One region of the Paenibacillus glucanolyticus genome, then DNA from elsewhere that is predicted to be linked to it. Evidence: riboswitches for the same ligand, from Rfam matches in the RefSeq annotation. Region 1 holds a riboswitch; each other region holds the start of a gene.
The links. A riboswitch is a leader RNA that binds a small molecule or an ion and turns the genes downstream of it on or off. The one in region 1 is predicted to bind cyclic di-AMP.

Region 1 (4,837 bases):
ATAAGCAGTGCTGCAGGAAAATATACGACAAGGAAACGACAGGAAAGGAGAGGGTAATATCATGCTGTTCGACACGCATACTCATCTGGATGCTCCCCAATTCGACGAGGACCGGGAGGAAACCATCGCGCGGGCGCTTGAAGCCGGCGTGAGCCGGATGATTAACATCGGATTTAACCGGGAGACCATCCCGACCACGATGAAGCTGGCAGAGAACTATGACTTTATATATGCAGCGGTAGGCTGGCATCCTGTAGATGCCATCACCATGGAGGATCAGGATCTGGATTGGATCGCCTCCCTATGCAGTCATGAGAAGGTGGTGGCTATCGGGGAGATTGGTCTGGACTATTATTGGGATACATCCCCAAAAGAAGTACAGCATCAAGTATTCCGCCGCCAAATCGGACTGGCTCGGGAACTGAACATGCCCATTGTCATCCATAACCGGGATGCACATGAAGATATCGTAAAGATTCTGAGGGAGGAAAAAGCCGCTGAGGTCGGCGGTGTAATGCACTCCTTCTCCGGGAGCTGGGAAACGGCCAAAATGTGTCTGGATATGGGATTCCATATTTCATTTGGAGGACCGATTACCTTCAAGAATGCGAAGCAGCCTAAAGAGGTATTGGCGCAGGTTCCACTCGATCGATTATTGATCGAAACGGACTCGCCTTATCTGACCCCCCACCCCTTCCGCGGGAAGCGAAATGAGACCGCTTATGTAAAATTAGTGGCGGAGACCGCAGCCGAGATTAAGGGCATGTCCTTAGAGGAATTGGCCCAAATTACCACCAAAAATGCACTGGAACGATTTGGCATTTAACGAAATTGAGAGCAAAAGCGATGAAAAAGAGAGCATTTTCGATTAATTAAAGTTTTTTAATCAGAAAAGGCGTTGATATTACAATATTTTAACCATTTACATCAGAAAATGTGGTTGATTGTTGCTTTACAACCTGCATGTAAACAGGATATCATCTTTTCAGTGATAAGAAGCTGCGATGTGCAGATCGCCAGCCGAATATTTCATGAACCGTCTCGCTTAATCTCCGAAATTCTGGAGAACGGGGGAACCGATACTGCCGTGCATACAGGTCTGAATGCACCAAGCCGTATTTGATTTCTTTATCGGGTCTTTGGGGTGAATTTGAAGGATCTCGCCATGAGCGGGTATCCGGATATAGGGCGTCTCTCTTACGTCCGAACCCGACAGCTAACTCCGTAAGCGAAATAAGAGGGGAAATCTCGTGCATACCATTTCCATGATTCTAATCATCAGGAAGCCACGTTAGAGCCTCTAGTACTCTTTCAATGGCTTTCTTTTATTTTTGAATAATGGCGAAGGGATCATCATACTCTTGGTAATCAGGAGGTGGTGGTAGATGGACGGGAAGACGGGAATTGACGCAGGGTGTTAGATAGATAGCAGGGCGCCTTGTGAGAATAATTGCTATAGTCACGTCAAATGCATTCATGCGTTACTGAAGACGGCGGGACTATGAAGGAGGATGGAATAGTGGGCATTTTTCAACCTGAAGAAACCCATGAATCACAATCATCCAGCATGTCTTACGCATTGAGATGGAAGCATGACAATTTGCGTCAATTGATGTTGCTCGGCACGATGGGAGCCGTTACGGTATCACTTCTCGTTTCGTTGATTGTACATGATCAGACAGGCAAGGAAGTTCAGCTTGTGGTCGATGGTCGTGTCACCACAGTAGAAACACGTGGATCATTGCTGCAGGAATTGCTGGATGAGCAAGCGATCACGTTGAGCCCAGAGGATCAGATTTCGATGCCTCTAAACGGTGCGATCCAGGACGGCGACCGGATCATCATTGAACGGGCAGTTCCAGTCAAGGTTACAGTTGGCAGCAAAACCAAAACCATATTTACATCCCAGGATACGGTTGATCATGTACTGAAAGAAGCTGGCATTACGATCCAGGGTGAAGATATAGTACAACCGGCACAGCATACGAAGCTTACCAGCGATATGAGTATCAACGTCGTGCGCGTTACGAAACAAAATGTTAAGGAAATAGAAGACCGGGAATTTCGTGTGATTAAGACAGCCGATCCATCGCTCGAAAAGGGTGACAACCGCGTGATTCAGCGGGGTGAGTCCGGCATCATGGTAAATCACTATGAGAAGGTCTATCACGATGGCAAGCTGGTTTCCAAGACCAAGGTTTCACAGGAGATTGAGCGCAGAACGAAGGACAAAATTATTGCTGTAGGCACGAAAAAAGTGGAGAAACCCGCTATTGCTCAAGCGGCAGCCACCGATGTGAAAGCAACACCGGCTAAACTCTCCGGCACGAAAAAGGTAACAACCGCCAAAGCGGTGGAGAATAATGTGGCTTCTCGGGCAGGCGTTGATTTTAAATACAAAAAGGTATTGAACAACGTGTCGATGACGGCGTATTCTGCCGAGCAGCAAGGAATCGGCACTCGGACAGCATCCGGAACACGTGTGACGGAAGGTCGGACGATTGCGGTAGATCCTAATATCATCCCCATCGGATGGTGGGTGTATATTGAAGGCATCGGCTTCCGTCGTGCGGAAGATACGGGCGGTGCCATCAAAGGAAACAAAATTGATGTTTATTATGATTCGTTGAAATCCGCTATGAATTTCGGACGTAAAAGCGGCCGTACTGTTTACGTGATCGGTCCGGTTAAACCTGAATTGAACTAAACGAATGAATTCCAATTTACAATGCCATTCTAATGCTATACTATTTAGCTTATAATAAATGATGATGAAGAAGAGGGAATCTTTCCTCTTCTTTTGTTTTGTAAAAAACGAGTAATAATATAAGGCCTATGGGGCTTGAAGCTGACCATTCGCTGTACAAGCCGGCCTTGCTTGGAAAGGAAGAGAGCAATCGCATGATTAAAGAAGTAATCGTTGTGGAGGGCAGGGACGACACGGTAGCCATTAAACGGGCCGTGGACGCGGATACGATCGAAACGGGCGGTTCTGCCATCAATAAGCAAATCCTTAAACGCATCGCGCTTGCCCAGGAGCGCAGAGGCGTTATTATATTAACGGACCCCGATCATGCAGGAGAGCGGATTCGGAAAATCGTGGAGCAGGGCGTGCCAGGCTGCAAACACGCCTTCATTCCGGAAGAGGACGCTACCCGAAAAGGGGATATCGGCGTTGAGAACGCCTCTCCTGAGGCCATTTTGCGTGCGCTGGAGAGGGTCCACACCTCCTTCGAGGGCAGAGAGAGCCTGATCAGTCTGCAGGACATGATGGAGGCCGGTTTATCGGCCCATCCGGAGGCTGCGGCAAGACGGATGGCGATGGGAAACCTGCTGGGCATCGGATATTGCAACAGCAAGCAGTTTCATAAACGACTGGCCACGTTTCAAATATCACGTGAAGAATTTCTGGCCGCGCTGACGCAGCTGGAAGAGGGGGGCGTAAAATCATGAGCCGGTTCGATGATATATCAACACCAAGACGGACGAAGGAGATCATCTCACGTCATGGATTCTCCTTCAAGAAGAGTTTGGGTCAGAACTTTCTCATCGATCAGAATATTCTCTACAAAATCGTGGAGGCCGCAGGATTAGATGAGGATAAAGGAGCGCTAGAGATCGGTCCTGGCATCGGAGCATTGACGGAGAAGCTTGCACAGACTGCAGGAACGGTTACAGCGATAGAGATTGATCAGCGCTTGATTCCGATCCTGAGGGAAGTGCTGGAGCCTTATGAGAACGTGAAGGTTCATCATGGGGACGTATTGAAGGTGGATCTTCATGAGTTGTTCCAACAAGACTTTGCGGGCGTATCGAAAGTCAGCGTCGTTGCGAATCTTCCGTATTACGTGACAACGCCGATTCTGATGAAGCTGCTCGAGGAGAAGCTGCCGCTGGAGAATATCGTCGTGATGATCCAGAAGGAAGTAGCAGAGCGTATGGCTGCGGCACCGGGAAGCAAGGATTACGGGAGTCTCAGCATCGCTGTCCAATATTACAGTGAGCCTAAGCTGGTCTGTATCGTGCCGCATACGGTATTTATTCCGCAGCCCAATGTCGCTTCGGCTGTTATTCGCCTAGCCGTACGGGAAGAGCCACCTGTTAGCGTAGAAGACGAAGGGTTTTTCTTCGAAGTGGTACAGGCTTCTTTTGCACAGCGGCGGAAGACCATCGCCAATAACCTGAAGAGCCGGTTCTTTGCGGGTGAAGGACGTGAGCGGCTGGAACAGCTGCTGCAGGAAGCAGGAATTGTGCCTTCACGGCGCGGAGAGACACTCAGCATCGAAGAGTATGCCAAACTTAGCAATGTGCTGTACAACGCCGATATTCGATAGACCAGCAGATTGACGTGCGCAGGGGGCCCTGAAGGGGTTTAACATGATAAATTGAAGCTTCGTAAGAACCAATAGTCACAGTGGCCCATACCATAGGGTAGGGGTGATGTTGTGATGAACTTGGGAGACTTGGTCGTTCGTAAATCCTACGGCGGCGATGTAACGTTCCGGGTAGAAGGCATGCGGCAAAATAATAATATCGTCATCAAAGGGACGGAATTCCGGTTATTGGCCGACGCTCCCGTTAATGATTTGGTCACGGTCCCGCATCCCGCCGTAAGCGAACGAACAAAGCAGGCACAAATTAAAGCCAGTGAGTCGCTTGACCGCCTTCAGAAGCACCGTCAGGAGCAGAGCGAGCGTCAACTGGCCAATCTGCGAAATATCGAAGGCGACCAGCATGCGAATAAGGGATACTTTGACGTGCCGGGCAAGGTGCTGCATTTGGATGGAGATCCCCAGTACCTGAAGAAAAGCATGGCCTTGTACAATCAGCTTCGGGT
Region 2 (4,837 bases), 3.3 Mb from region 1:
GCATTAACGCCCTGCAGAAATTCAGCCTCATCTTCATCCCTTTGGAAAGGTGTGAAACCATCATATTGGCTGCATCTGACAAATCAACTTGTTCAAGCAATCTCAATGGATCCTCCGTATTCCCCTTGTAAAGAGATCGAAAAAGTTTTAAATTTTCGAGAACCGAAAATTTGTTGTAGAAGTTAGGAAATTCAAAGGCTACACCGATTCGCTCGTAATATTCCGGACCGATTTCCTTAATTTCGTTTCCCATTACCTTTATGCTCCCACGATATCCCTTCAGAACACCGATCAGCAGCTTCTGCGTTGTGCTTTTACCTGCACCAGACGGGCCGAGAAATCCAAAGATTTCTCCAGACCGTATGACAAAATCAAGTCCCTGCAGGGTCGGCTCTTTACGATTGGGATAAGTGAAATGAAGCCCGCTTACTTCGATCACAATCCCTCACCTCCTTGTGCCCCTTTGGACACTGCGAGCATACCGGCAGATAATAACTCTACCAACAATTCGATCGTAGCTGTAAATGGTGCTTCTCCAATCTCTTTTCTGTGCAGCGTAAGAAACGCCAAGGATCTGATCATGCCCACGATGGATTCGGGTGCCGTACCATTCAAAATGCCGGCTTTCTGCCAAGCTGCAATCACTGGCAGGAGAGCATCCTGATCCTCGGTAAAGTTACGGTCCAGCAGTTCCTTCGGTAATTTCCTGAACAACAGCTCCATCTCCCCCCGATCCATCATCTGTCGAAGCAGCGGGCTCTCATCCATCATCCTTAATGAATACAAGAGAAACCGTTTGATGCTATCCTGGCTGCTGACCTGTTCCGGAGGAAATAAGTCTAGAACCGCACTGCGGATTCGATCCTCCTCTTCCAGAATCAGTTCATAATACAATTCCTCTTTCGATCCGAAGAACATGTAAAATGAGCCTTGGGCAATGCCGACCGCCTTCGTTAATTCTTCAACACTCGTTTTACGGAGACCAGACTTTTCGAAATGCTGACGTGCCTCCACCAGCAGTTTTTCTCGAATCCACTTACGTTCTTCGTCAGAGAATTTTTTTGGCATATCGTATTTCACATCCTTAATCAGCATAGGAATGATTCTGTGATTAATTTTATTTTATATTCATAAAATACGCCCTCTTTTTCCCATTTGTCAATATATTTGTTGTTTGGAGGTCATTAAGTTACAATAACTGGAGATTATCTTCTTTAAGGAGGGGGCTCTATGCATCATTTTAATGAGATATTCGTTCAATTGTTAATTCTACTAGCGGTTTCGATGGGGGTTATCGCGGTAGCCAAAAAAATGAATCAGCCCTACTCTATTGCTCTTGTTATCGTAGGTCTGCTGCTTGGATTGATCCACGTGCCGGTGCTGGATGAAGCCGAATCTTTCATCACCCAATCGAATGTGTTTCAAGCGATCATTATTTCCCTGTTCCTGCCAATCCTTCTCGGGGATGCTACGCTAAAGCTTCCATTCTCGCATCTTCGTGAACAAGGCAAGCCGGTGCTTGCCCTTGCTTTTGGCGGCACCTTGCTCTCTTTTCTTCTTATTGCTCTTGCCATGTACGGGCTTATGGGATTACCTTTAGTCGTTGCATTTACCTTTGCGGCTTTAATGAGCGCCACAGATCCGATCAGTGTCATCTCCATCTTCAAGTCTTTAGGCGTACCGAAGAAAATCGTGACGATTATTGAAGGGGAATCGTTGTTTAATGACGGAATTGCCGTTGTGTTGTTTCAGATCTCTTCCGTTTATTTACTTACATATATGGAAATGGGCTGGGCGGGAGCAGGCAGCGGCCTATTGCTCTTTCTCAAGTTCAGTGTCGGCGGTATCGCAGTTGGAAGCTTGCTTGGGTATCTATTCTCACAGCTCATTCGCTTCTATGACGATTATCCGTTAGAGATTGCGTTCTCAATGCTCCTCTTCTTCGGAAGTTTCTTTATCGCCGAGCATTTCCATGTATCCGGTGTGATTGCCGTCGTCGTGGGCGGCTTGATTTTCGGCAGTTACGGAGCGCGCATCGGGATGTCGGAGACGACCAAGATGAACATTAATTCGTTCTGGGACGTCATCACGTTGATTGCAAATTCATTGATATTCCTGATGATCGGTCTCGAAATCAAACATATTAACTTCGCAGACAAATGGGCGTTAATCGGTGCCGCCATTCTGATCGTTCTCATCGGTAGGACTGTGGCCGTCTACGCGAGCCTGTACTTCCTGAGACCCTTCCCTTCATCATGGAAGATGGTTTTGAATTGGGGAGGGTTAAAGGGCAGTTTATCCATCGCACTCGCCTTAAGTTTGCCCTCAACCTTCGCCGGCCGCGACGATATACTCGTGCTCACGTTTAGTGTTGTCCTTTTCTCACTTCTCGTGCAGGGGTTAACCATCAAACCATTGGTTAAGAAGTTTGGATTAGCTAACCCCGTGAAGGAAAAAGACGGTGCGGATATGTAAGTAACCTTCGGGTAATCAAATAATAACTTGAAACGAGTATATACAAAACAAAGATTGAATTCTACCTCAACCCATGAATGACATTCATTGCCCATGGCAGACTGTTTACTTTTAGCTTATTTTAGCATAATATTTATTACAATAAATTTTATACGCATTACGCTTAATCCTCTATGAGGAACGGGGGAACCAACAAAAGCTGCTTAAGCTTTAGGGGTGAATTCTTTCTGATTAAGAAGGAACGGGAACTCTCAATCCCGAATCCGACAGCTAACCTCGTCAGCGTCTTGGGAGAGAACACTCTTCTACTTTGACTTGTCCAAAATTCGTACAGCCAAGGTCTGGAAGCAGATATATCTCTGCAACCAGGCCTTTTTAATTTAAGCTAATGTGGTAATTACCGTCTACTGAAGAATAAGAAAGGAATGATTTATCTGTTGAACAACGAAAAAATACTGGTATGCGTGTATTATGGTCCGAACGGCGAACGCCTCATCCGCCGAGGCGGTGAATTAGCCCATCTGCTTCAGTGTCCCCTGTTTGTGTTGAGCGTTATACCCTTACGTGAGAATGAGCTTGATCAGACACAAGAAAGGTATATGGCTGAGTGGCAAATGAAATGCGACGAATATGGGGCGACCTTTATCGTCAAACCAAACAAAGATCGCAAGGCTTCCGAAATCATAGCAGAAACTGCCAAAAACCTTCATATTACCCAACTCATCATCGGGCAGTCTGGACAAACACGATGGCAAGAAATTACGCGCGGGTCGTTTGTCAACGAACTCCTAAACCAGATTGGCGAAACGGATCTGCACATCGTGGCAGTTCAGAGGATGGATGAACAAATTACTGACACCCATGAACGAGGGATTCGAGTCGCCGTTTTCAAAGAGGGTCCTCATTATATAATCGGTAATAAGGAATCCGGGGGCAACCCTGTAGCCAGCGGACTATTTTTCAAAGAGTTGAATACCGATTTTGACACCGGTTTGCTAAAAATAAAAACAGATCAAGAAGTCCAATATCTAAAAATAAGTCACGGAAAAGTAATAGACTCGTCTTTATTCCAAAACAGAGAAATGTATGCCAAGGACGAAGATTAATAAGAAATGGGAGTGGAATTTGTGAGAAGACCCTCTATAAATTCAAACGATCGAAATACACAACATTCCGCTCCTGGCAAAATGGAGTTGTTCATCAACAAGCTTAAGAAAAAGATGAGCCCTCCCCAACTCATCATGCTTGTTTTTTTCACATTGATATTAATCGGAGCCGCATTGCTTGCGCTTCCCCACTCTTCCTCCACCGGAAGTTCAGTTGGTCTGCTGGATGCATTATTTACGGCAACGTCAGCAATATGCGTAAACGGACTCGTTGTCTTGGATACCGGCAGCGTGTTTTCAACTTTTGGACAAGTCATCATTATGATGTTGATCCAAATTGGCGGACTTGGCTTTATGACCTTTGGTGTCATGGTCGCCATTGTTTTGGGGAAAAGAATTGGCTTGAAACAACGGCTCATCATCCAGCAAACCACCTATTCGACTTCGGCACAAGGTTTGGTTAAATTGTCAATGTACATGGTACTTATCGCTTTCGCATTTGAAGCACTGGCAACGATTGTTCTAACACTTCGTTGGCAATCGGATTTTGGATGGGGGCAGGCGGCCTATTACGCCCTCTTCCATTCCGTTTCCGCATTCAACAATGCCGGTTTCGCCCTGTGGTCTGACAGCCTGACACCCTTCGTTGGCGATCCGATCGTCAATATTACGATTGTCCTGTTATTTATCATTGGAGGTCTCGGCTATATCGTCATTGTGGATGTATTCCAAAAACGTTCATGGAAAAAACTTTCGCTTCATTCCAAGGTTGTTCTGGTCGGGACAGGAACGCTGTCCCTGCTTGGTTTTCTATTTATATACTTTATGGAGAGCTGGAATCCGTCAACCTTTGGCCAATTGAGTGGGAGCGAACAAGTACTGGCTGCTTTTTTTCAAGGCATAACGCCACGAAGCTCGGGGTTTAATACGATTGATATCGGCAGTATGCTGGCAGCTTCTCAGTTCTTCATTATTATTCTGATGTTCATTGGTGCTGCTTCCGGAGGGACAGGCGGCGGTATTAAGATCAATACACTTGTTGTACTCATATTAGCTACAATCCAAACCTTTCGCGGGGGTGGTCAAATCCATGCCTTCAAGCGCAAAATAGCAGGCGAAACCGTTATGCGCGCACTGGCCGTTGTCATGAGTTCTCTGGTGGTTGTGCTGGGAGTTTCCCTATTGCTGACCATTTCAGAAGGAATGCTGGAAGAGCATTTTTTGGAAGTGCTGTTTGAAGCGACATCCGCTTTCAG
Region 3 (4,837 bases), 2.8 Mb from region 1:
ATCGATCCGAGCGGTCCCAGATGCAATTGCGGAAGTCATGGCTGCTGGGAGGTATTTGCCTCGGGGACAGCGATCGGCCATGCAGCGTCCCAGCGGATGCTCGATCAGCCGAGCGTGATCAGAGAGCTGGCTGCAGCAGATGGGGGAGTGAATGCAAAGCACGTATTTGAAGCTAAGCGTCTTCAGGACCCTGTAGCGGTGGAGGTCATCGACCGTGCTATTTATTACATGGCACTAGGTCTGGTTAATGTCATTCACAGCTTCAACCCGGACCGCATCGTAATTGGCGGAGGTGTCAGCAGAGCAGGAGAGCTGCTGTTCCCGCAGCTGCGGGAAATGACAGATAAACTGGTCATGCCGTCCTATTTAGGCACGTACGAGATCGTTCCGGCCGGTCTGCGGGATGATGTGGGTCTGGTTGGTGCCGCAGCCTTGTTCCGGTGATGACAAATGCAATGCTTGGGTAGTGGATAGAGCAGTGGATGGAATAAAGCTTAGATAGAGATCATTTGGCAGGGAAATAGAATTGGAATTAGACGGGTCTTATAGCCAGTAGTTATAAAAAAGCCGCCCATAGAAGGGCGGCTTTCATTATGTATCAGGGAAGCGGGAAACGGGGCGATCATTTTTTTGCTATTGGGGAGTCCGTCACATGTAATGAGTGATAAGTGTGAACCGTAAACCGTCATCCGTTTGTGCATAGGATTCGACTTTTTGGTTTTCTTATGGTTTGTTTGTATCCGACAAACAAGCGGTTGCCCGCACTTTCCCGCCCGCCGGCGGTAACCGCCGGCTCCAAACCCGCACGTGAGGAATACCTGTAGGCTTGGAGCCGGCGGCTGCCGTTACCCCATATACTTCGATGCGTCAAACGATATTATTGCGTTATGATTGGCATGTTCTATCAGTGACGAGAGTTTGGTTACCTCGCGTTCCTTCTTGCGCGCAGCCGCCTGATAAGCTTCAGGATCATACAGAGCGACGTTGAACAGCGTCGTGGCGTTGTCTCCGCTTCCCCGGCTGCTTTGACGCTCAAGCTTCTTGCGAGAGCCGAGGTGTGCAAGCTGTCCGATATCACCGCGAATGTGTTTCGCCAGCTCGATTGCTTCCATGATCGTTATGTCGGAACCATTCCAGGAGATCGTCTGCGTTGTGTTGGAGAGGGCCATCAGCAAATCCAGTTTTCTGAAATCCGCCGCCGCCGATTCAATCTCTTCCGTAATGACATCTACACTCCGCGCGGGATACTCAGCCGTTTCTCCTTTTTCAATGATCGTACTGCTGTTATTCAGACGCTCCGACGCCAGCTGGCTCATAAGACGATGAATTGCTGCCCGTACGGCTAAAGCTTCAGCCATTGTGATTTGACTCATTCGTAATGGATCACCTCTATGATTTCTTTTCTGATATAGTTAAACGCAGGATCCTGTAAAAAGTTGCTAAACGTTTTAAGAAAATGGAGTAAGAGGAATACGCTAGAGTTACATAATTGTCATGACTATGTGAGATTGTTAACAGAAATCAGGCTGCGAAATTCGATTATTCCGACAGCGGGTAACATAAAACGATAGATTCTTAGGATATTATTGACAGCATCCTTGCTTGTATACTATATTAAGAGAAGTTACAAAATGTTAATGAATTTTTGCCGAATTTCGTTTGTGAAAACGGGGGAACCGTCTTGGGTGAATTATTCTTGTACTAAAGAGAGTATAGGGAACCTTCAACCGAACCCTTAGCTAACTCCGTAGGCATCGAAGGAGAGAACATATTTTGAAGAAATTTGTCATCACATTGCTTGGGTCTGCAATTATTTTTTCTTCAGGTGCCGTAACAGCATTTGCTGATCAACAACCGAACTTTCAGCATCAAGTGAAACAATTGGTAGGAACTCCATATAAATGGGGCGGAACGACCACCAGTGGATTTGATTGCTCCGGATTTATACTGTACATGTTTAGAAATTTTGATATAGATCTTCCACGCACATCCCAAAGCCAGGCTAAAGCCGGGGTTTATGTGGATCGCGAAGACCTGCGGGTTGGAGATCTGGTGTTCTTCAATACAAGCGGCAGCGGAATTTCGCATGCAGGAGTTTACATTGGCGAAGGTCAATTTGCGCATGCTTCCAGCAGCAAGGGTGTAAGAATCAGCAAGCTTAGCGATTCTTATTATGAGCCGCGTTATGTAACGGCGCGTCGTGTACTGAGTCAAGAAAACTATGCGAAACTGGTAGGCAGTCCAAGCTAATTGAGAAACGCAGTTTTTCGGGAAGTATAATACATATTAAGAAAGCCTGACAAAGATCCATCTTTGTCAGGCTTTCTTTTATTGAGGGATGCTAGACCTGATCACTTTATTCCTTTACAACAGAAGCATTCACAGCGCCTTCCATCTGATTATTATAAGTCCGGAATAGTCCCAGACGCCAGAAGGCGGCTCCCTTTAGATCATAGCGCTTGGCGAGACCCAGCTTATCATCTACGGAAGACGGAGTTTCACTGCTTAAGCTGATGCCGAGCAGGAGCTTTTGTTTAGGAACACCCGCTTGGAGTGCAAGCTGAATCGCCTGATCTACAAGACTGTTAGGCTCGGGTACCTGCGATTTGGTGCCGACCGGGTTATACTGATAAGCCATAATGATGAGATCATCTGCTATGGAGGCAAGAGTCTTGTAATCATAGCCTTTATAGGCACTGTTCAATGGCGGCACGGCCAATGACAGGGAGATGTCCTTCGGTAAAGAAGCCTTCAGCTGTTTGACATAATCGTTAAGCAGCTTCTGCTGCTGCCCTGCATCCAATTTAAAGCCGAGCCCTTCAAAATCGAGAACAACTCCGCCGAAGCCGTTGTCCGTAACGGCTGTCGTTATGCCCTCAATCGATTTCTGCCGAAGGGTGCTGTCACTCAGAACCTTGGTCAGTTCACCATTACCATCCAAAGCATAAACCATAAGATGCGGTTTAATGTTCTGATCCGCTGCATCCGCCACAATGGATTGTGGCGTTACATCACCGGCAGATGCAGGCAAGCGGTACTCTTTACCCTCAAGCGTAAATTGACCTTCGCGGTCGATGCGGCTCCACCCGAAAGCGACTGAGTTCATGGAAGGTATTATATCGCGTTCCTGATAGGATTCTAGAGCATAGAAGGCTCTCAAATGCATCTCCCGCTGCGGAGATGTCAGGGAAACCGTACGCGTAGCCTGGTTCCAGCCCACGTCGACACCGAATTGGCTGCTGAACGAGCTGAGCGGAATCAGCACGCGCCCTTCCCGCTGTACTGGTGGTGCCGCGAGCGTAACTTTTTTCCCGTTCACGGTTGCAGTTTTACTGCCCACCTGCAGCAATACCTCCGTTGCTTGCCCCTTCAGGCTGCCGATCGCTTTCACCGTTTGCGTCTTGCTGTTCCAGGTGATCTCAATTCCGAGCGCTTCGCCAACGGTCCGGAATGGAACATAAGTGACACCGTTGTCTATCCTCGGAGCAGCATCAAATTTCAGTGGAACATCATCCAGCATGACCGCAATAACCGGTGCTGCGGCGGCATTACTGATATTCGTGGCAGTACCCAGCAAGGATAGGGCCAGAACGGTGGCGGCCGCTGTTTTTCCTACATGTTTATGTAACATACTCCGTATTCCTCCAACTCATCATATAATAGTAGATTGGCCTTGCATGGAATGGTAATCTAGCATATGCAATTATAGCAAAATTTTCATAGAGTTCCAATTACATGATGTCATAGAATAGATAAGAGCAGGCATGTTGATTTTTTAAACTTTCAAGTATAATAAATACAGGAATTCATACATAACCTGATGATTACATGCATAGGGGGACAACGGCGTGTTTAAATTCTGGAAGAATAAAAAGGGTAATGAACGCGGAGATACATCGTTGAGTACGGAAGGAGAACCGATTGAGGCTGTACCGGATCTGATTATCGAGCTTACGGGACGAGAGATTCAGCGTAATGTGGCGCCTGTTCTTGGTATGACCGTGCTGGATCTTGCGGAGCGGAATGACGTGGATTGGAACTCCTTTTGCAAAAGAGGGACTTGCGCGCGCTGCCGCTGCATGGTGGCGGAGGGTATTCAATATTTGTCCGAGCCGAACCTTGCGGAAGAGGGGCGCCTTGATCCGGAAGAGATTGAGGAAGGCTACCGTTTGGGATGTCAGAGCCGTATCGAAGCGGTGGGTCCCATCAAAATCAGGCATGCTCCGTACTTTTGAACGATATTATCTGGCGACTATTTTTTGAGTTGCAGATTAGAATAGCTATTCAATACACTGAGCGAAATTTTCAAAGGCTTATTCCAACTTGAACGATAAGGAGGGCAGGCCTTTTTTGCATGCTTTTTTAATCGTGAAAAAATGAAGGGGGTATATCACGCAAGGGAAATCCATAACGTTACCAGAAAAATGCAAAGAACCTAGTCTAGTTGAGCACCGGACTAAGGTTCTTTAAAGACGGCTTCATATAAATAGTCTGCGCATGTAAATCCTTTATTCCAAGGCCAGCTTGTTCTGTTCCCGGAAGGAACTTGGCGTTTGACCGGTAATTTTCTTGAATAACATCGAGAAGTATTTATCGTTGCCATAGCCTACTTGTGAGGCCACCTCATGCACTGGCATTTCCGAATCGGCAAGCAGGCGCTTGGCTTCCTCAATCCGGCGGGATATCAAGTAATTGAAGGGAGAATCGCCAAGCTCTTTTTTGAACAGATGGGATAAATAATGCTGGCTGACGTACATCGTATCCGCGATGTCCTTCAGACTGATGCTTTGGGTATAGTTGGCGTCGATGAACTGTTTGGTCCGGAGCGCGATTTCAT

Region 2: another riboswitch for cyclic di-AMP. It lies ahead of WDY75_RS15345 (universal stress protein); the one in region 1 lies ahead of WDY75_RS30560 (3D domain-containing protein).
Region 3: another riboswitch for cyclic di-AMP. It lies ahead of WDY75_RS13155 (C40 family peptidase); the one in region 1 lies ahead of WDY75_RS30560 (3D domain-containing protein).

What each region holds. Positions count from the first base shown of each region.
Region 1 covers NZ_CP147845.1:6,640,946-6,645,782, reverse strand. The annotation lists gene WDY75_RS30565 (TatD family hydrolase) at 62-826, shown strand; cyclic di-AMP (ydaO/yuaA leader) riboswitch at 1,033-1,247, shown strand; gene WDY75_RS30560 (3D domain-containing protein) at 1,520-2,707, shown strand; gene rnmV (ribonuclease M5) at 2,902-3,453, shown strand; gene rsmA (16S rRNA (adenine(1518)-N(6)/adenine(1519)-N(6))-dimethyltransferase RsmA) at 3,450-4,334, shown strand; gene yabG (sporulation peptidase YabG) at 4,449-4,837, shown strand, end outside.
Region 2 covers NZ_CP147845.1:3,222,887-3,227,723, reverse strand. The annotation lists gene WDY75_RS15360 (ABC transporter ATP-binding protein) at 1-439, opposite strand, end outside; gene WDY75_RS15355 (TetR/AcrR family transcriptional regulator) at 436-1,068, opposite strand; gene WDY75_RS15350 (cation:proton antiporter) at 1,231-2,475, shown strand; cyclic di-AMP (ydaO/yuaA leader) riboswitch at 2,626-2,776, shown strand; gene WDY75_RS15345 (universal stress protein) at 2,913-3,581, shown strand; gene WDY75_RS15340 (TrkH family potassium uptake protein) at 3,663-4,837, shown strand, end outside.
Region 3 covers NZ_CP147845.1:2,722,626-2,727,462, forward strand. The annotation lists gene WDY75_RS13145 (ROK family protein) at 1-444, shown strand, start outside; gene WDY75_RS13150 (hypothetical protein) at 846-1,373, opposite strand; cyclic di-AMP (ydaO/yuaA leader) riboswitch at 1,637-1,770, shown strand; gene WDY75_RS13155 (C40 family peptidase) at 1,774-2,250, shown strand; gene WDY75_RS13160 (stalk domain-containing protein) at 2,357-3,631, opposite strand; gene WDY75_RS13165 (2Fe-2S iron-sulfur cluster-binding protein) at 3,849-4,235, shown strand; gene WDY75_RS13170 (AraC family transcriptional regulator) at 4,509-4,837, opposite strand, start outside.